Regions from separate parts of the Arthrobacter pigmenti genome, predicted to be linked through region 1. Evidence: predicted binding sites of a transcription regulator. Region 1 holds the regulator's gene; the other holds the start of a gene.

Region 1 (2,454 bases):
GCGCGCCATAGGGCTGCAGGCCGCGGAGGTTCTCTCGAAGCGGCAGACGGTTGAGACGTTCAAGCTGATCGGTCACCAACCGAGTTTAAGGGAGCAAGGTCTCTGGGAGGGAATCCGCAGAAAGCGGCGCCGTGATATTACGTGGCAGACAAGGCGGTTACGGCGTGCTGACAGGAATGTGCAGCGCCTGGCCCGCCTGGACGGTTGAGGTGGTCAACGCATTCAGTTCGGCGATCTCGGCCACTACCTCCCGCGGATCCCGGTCCGGCGCGTACTCGGCAGCCAGTCCCCACAGCGTCTGGCCGACCGCAACATCCACCTGTACGGTTTCCGTGACGCCGCCGGCGCTCCCGGCAGCCTTCGCCTGAGACGTGAGCGAGGCAGCAAGGATCATGGCGGCTGCCGCGACCAGGGCTAGCGGCACCGCCACGAGGACCAACCAACCCCGGCGCGTCAGGTGAACCCGCGGAACGCCGGCATCCGAGCGCTCCATGGTGTGTCCAGCCGAGCCCGGCCCTGCAAGTTGTAGCGTTGACATCACGTCCGCCTTTCTACTGCTGAATATGAAGGACCGCTTCGATTCGAAGCTGTGTTCTATTCTTCTCGTTATATTTTTAGCATCTTTGGACTAATACTGTCGAGACTCGCTCGAACAAATGTTTGAAAAGACGTCTCATGTCCCCTAGCGTTGCTGGCAAGGGTGAATGGTCCGGCCGCTTCGAAAACCAGCTCATCACCCACCACTGACAAAACTGGTTGGAAGGTCGCAGAAGCACCTCCACCACAGCGAAGGGATGTACGTTTCGTGGGAGATCTCAGTGCGGCAGAGGAGACCACCGAGGCACCGGAGGCCGCAGCCAAGCGCGGACGCGGCCGTCCACGGGGACGCGCCACGCCCAAGGGCCTGACCCCCCGTCAGAAGAAGATCCTGGAGACTATCCAGCGCAGTGTCGCCGCACACGGTTACCCGCCGTCGATGAGAGAAATCGGTGACACCGTCGGTCTTGCCAGCCTTTCCAGCGTCACCCACCAGCTGTCACAGCTTGAACGGATGGGCTACATCCGCCGCGATCCAAAGCGGCCGCGCGCAATGGAGATTCTGCTTCCTCTCACGCTCGGTCAGGACTCTCCGCGCCCACTACCCAGTTCTCCGGAGCAGGATGACGAACCGGTCAACGCGGCTGTTGACGCAGCAATGGTCCCCCTGGTTGGCCGCATCGCGGCGGGAGGACCGATTCTCGCTGACCAGGTGATCGAAGACGTCATGCCGCTCCCCCGTCAGCTGGTGGGTCATGGCGAGCTGTTCATGCTTCGCGTTTCGGGAGATTCGATGATCGACGCCGCGATTTGCGACGGCGACTGGGTTGTGGTGCGGCGACAAAATACCGCGGACAACGGCGATGTCGTTGCGGCCCTTCTTGATGATGAGGCAACGGTCAAAACGTTCCGCCAGCGCGACGGGCACACCTGGCTGCTTCCGCAGAACACCAATTACGAACCCATTCTGGGAGACCACGCCGCCATCATGGGCAAAGTCGTATCGGTGATGCGGGCGCTTTAGCTGGTCAGCTTCGGCTAGACGGGCTGTGCCGCGGCTAACCGCGAGAGCACGGCAAGCGCCGTAGCACGGTCGGTGGTTGGCCAGAATGGGGGAAGCGCCGCCCTCAGGAAGCCGCCATACCTGGCGCTTGCCAGACGTGAGTCGAGGATTGCCACCATTCCGCGATCGTCGCCGGAACGGATGAGGCGGCCCGCGCCCTGCGCGAGCCGAACTGCGGCGTGGGTTGCCGACACGCTCATGAAGCCGTTGCCCCCGGCCTGTGCAACCGCCCTGGTGCGCGCCGTCATCAACGGGTCATCCGGGCGGGGGAAAGGTATGCGGTCGATAACCACCAGGCGGCAGGACCTGCCCGGCACATCCACACCCTGCCAGAGGGACATGGTGCCGAAGAGACAGGTGTCCGGTTCATCCGAGAACTGGCTCACGAGGGATGCCATGGACGACTCCCCCTGGCACAGGATCTCGACATCAACTCTGGTGCGGAGTGCATCGGCTGCCTCCTCCGCTGCACGCCGGGATGAGAACAAGCCCAGCGTTCCTCCTCGGGAGGCCCGGATCAGTGCCTCAAGTTCCGCCAGCTGTTCTTCTGATGTACCCCTGCCCGGTTTCGGAAGGTCCTTGGCAACGTACAGGACGCCCTGCTTCGGGTAGTCGAAGGGGCTACCCACATCAACACCGGTCCAGCTCGGTGCGCCTTCGCCGGTGAGGCCTAATGAACCGGCAACCGGCCCGAATTCAGAGCCGATGGCCAGCGTGGCGGAGGTCAGGACTACCGTATGTTCCTCGAACAATCCATGCCGGAGGCGCCCGGCTACCGAGAGGGGCGCGATGCTGATGGTTGCGGGCGATGACTCAGCAGCCGCCACGTAGCCGCTTCCGGGTGTGAAGGCGCT
Region 2 (2,454 bases), 2.1 Mb from region 1:
TTCCTTCACGCTTCGGAACCCACACGTGAGGATCGTCAACGTTGTTGTAGAGAACGCCCGCGATCCACAGCTTGTCTTCCGCCGCTTCTTCCTCGGTGGGTTCAACGCCGTCTCGCGCTGCCGTCGTGCGCGCCCAGCGCGCCGCCACCGCATAACTAGCGAAGATGGCTACCAGCACGAACATGACGAACAACCCTGCGGGCCAAGCAGCCAAGTATTCCGGGTCGTTCCACCCGCTGGCACTCAAGGCGCCTGTCAGCAGGGCAATGCCCACCGAGGTCAGGCCCAGCCCGGCGACGGTTCCCCGAATCATGCTTTCCCTGCGGTACTGCTCCCACAGGGTTGGTTGCTCTCGTGGCGGAACCATCCGGGACACCAGCGCGGATATGAACGCCATCAGTATGGTGACCCCCGCGCCGACGATAACGGAGCTGAATACGGAGCCGAACGACTTCTCTGCCCACGCGTCGGGTTGTCCGCTCGGTCCCCAATGCGTCGGGATCCGCTCAGGTAGCGAGTCATAGAGCGACGCGCCGTACCAAAAGAAACCGGCCAGGATGAGCAGCGCCACAGGAAAGGTCAGCCAGACCTTGTAGCGTCCCCTCTCCGGGCGGGACTGTGTAGCGATTCCCATGCGTCAACCCTATGTGCGGCTCCGGCTGCTCAGTGCACCGCCAGGTTGGTCACCCGCACCAGCCGCCATCCTTCCCAGCGCGGATCGCTGCAGATGTCGAACACGAGGATGGGAGAGGCCGGCCCCGTCTGTGCCCTGAACCGCCAGTACTGCATGGTCATGATGCTGCCCTGCCCCATGATGCCGGCAGGGTCCGGCTCCCACCAGCTACGCGAGCTGGACCAGCGCAACGGCTCACCGCGCACCTGCCAGATGCTGCCGCGCCAGCGCAACGCCAGCGGCTCATCCCGGGCAGTGAAACGGATGTCCGCTTCTTCATTGAGGGGCCGCGACCCCGGATCTATCTCGTCAACCTGATGCGCCGTCACTGTCCGCCGCCTTCCGCTATGCCGGACTTAAAACTAGAACAGATCTTCGATTAATGGAAGTCGAAGACAGGCCAAAAAAGAACCCGGACCGGCGAGCGGGAAAACCGCTGCCAATCCGGATTCCGGAAGTGTCGAAGAAGCGTCTAGCCTTGCTGCTCGCGACGGTTCAGTTCAAGGTTGACTTCTTCCAGCCGTGCCTCGGTTTCGGGCTCCGGAAAACCGGTCGCGTACTCGGCCTCCAGCTCGCGATGCGCGCGGCTATTGAGCACTTCCAACTCGGTATCGTCAAGGACAGTCAGATCCTCCGGGAACGGGTCCTCCGGCGAAATCTTGTGGTTGGTTTCCATAGGTCACTTTCAGGGTCAACGGGTTACTTCTCGAAGTGTAACCATGCTGACGTTCTCTGTGCGAGGAACTTTCGCAAAGGCAATGATTACTCCAAAGAGGCAAGCAACTTCTTCTCCTCCACAAGCGGCAGCGACAAAGACTTGTAGCCGTGCTCCTCGAACAAAACCGTCACAACATCGCTCTCGTAACCCATCACCACACCCTCGCCCCACTCCGGGTGCCGCACCAGGCCCTGCAGCGGGAACGGACGGCGACCGGCGTCGTCGTCGTGCCCGGCGGAGCGCCCCGCATCACAGTTATCGCACGTCCCGCACAGGTCCTCGCGCTCCTCACCGAAGTAACCGAGCAGAAATTTCCGTCGGCACCCCCGCTGCTCCGCATACTGCCGGGCCATATCCACGCGCGATCGGTCCATTTCCTGGCGCTGCTTCCGGTGATCGACGACGTCGGCAATCACCTGATCCACGTCCATCGAAGACGCAACACGGAACTTCCCATTGCGCTCGCGGACCGCACCCACCTCGAGCAACTGATTCAGCAGATCGGACAGCTTCCGCTGTGATACCCCGGTGGCCTCGCGGATTCCGGCGGAGTCCAGCGGTTCATCCGCCGCGCGCAGTGTCGCGAACAGCGCGCGCAGCCCCTCCTCATCGACACCCTTCGCTGCGAAATACCGCCGGATTCCCAGATCCTCGGGACGGTAGTGAAGTACGACGACGGCCGGCTCACCATCGCGCCCGGCCCGCCCGATCTCCTGGTAGTAGCTGTCCAACGAATCGGGGATGTCAGCGTGCACCACGAACCGTACGTCCGGCTTGTCGATCCCCATGCCGAACGCCGTCGTCGCGACAACCACGTCCAGCCCGCCCCGATGGAATGCCTCGTGCAGCGCGTTCCGCTCCGACTTCTTCCGCCCGGAATGGTACGCATCCGCACGTAATCCCGCTTCCTGAAGCTCCTGCGCATACTCCTCGGTCTCCTTGCGGGTTGCCGTGTAGAGCAGCCCCTGGCCGTCGAGGATGCGGACCTGATCCAGCACCGCCCGGCGCTTGTCCCGTTCCGATTCATGCTGTTCCACGCTGAGGTGAAGGTTGGGCCGGTCAA

Evidence for each region. The regulator LexA, encoded in region 1, represses DNA repair genes until DNA is damaged. The targets are predictions, from matches to a motif close to TCGAACANNTGTTCGA.
Region 2: the regulator LexA is predicted to act here: its motif matches at 1,037-1,052, upstream of BJ994_RS15140 (DUF6504 family protein).

Annotation. Positions count from the first base shown of each region.
Region 1 is NZ_JAATJL010000001.1:1,136,286-1,138,739, reverse strand. It holds gene BJ994_RS05265 (histidinol-phosphate transaminase) at 1-76, opposite strand, end outside; gene BJ994_RS05260 (LysM peptidoglycan-binding domain-containing protein) at 158-538, opposite strand; gene lexA (transcriptional repressor LexA) at 806-1,561, shown strand; gene BJ994_RS05250 (ATP-dependent DNA helicase) at 1,576-2,454, opposite strand, start outside.
Region 2 is NZ_JAATJL010000001.1:3,230,223-3,232,676, reverse strand. It holds gene BJ994_RS15145 (DUF1648 domain-containing protein) at 1-634, opposite strand, end outside; gene BJ994_RS15140 (DUF6504 family protein) at 664-1,002, opposite strand; gene BJ994_RS15135 (hypothetical protein) at 1,146-1,349, opposite strand; gene BJ994_RS15130 (RecQ family ATP-dependent DNA helicase) at 1,436-2,454, opposite strand, start outside.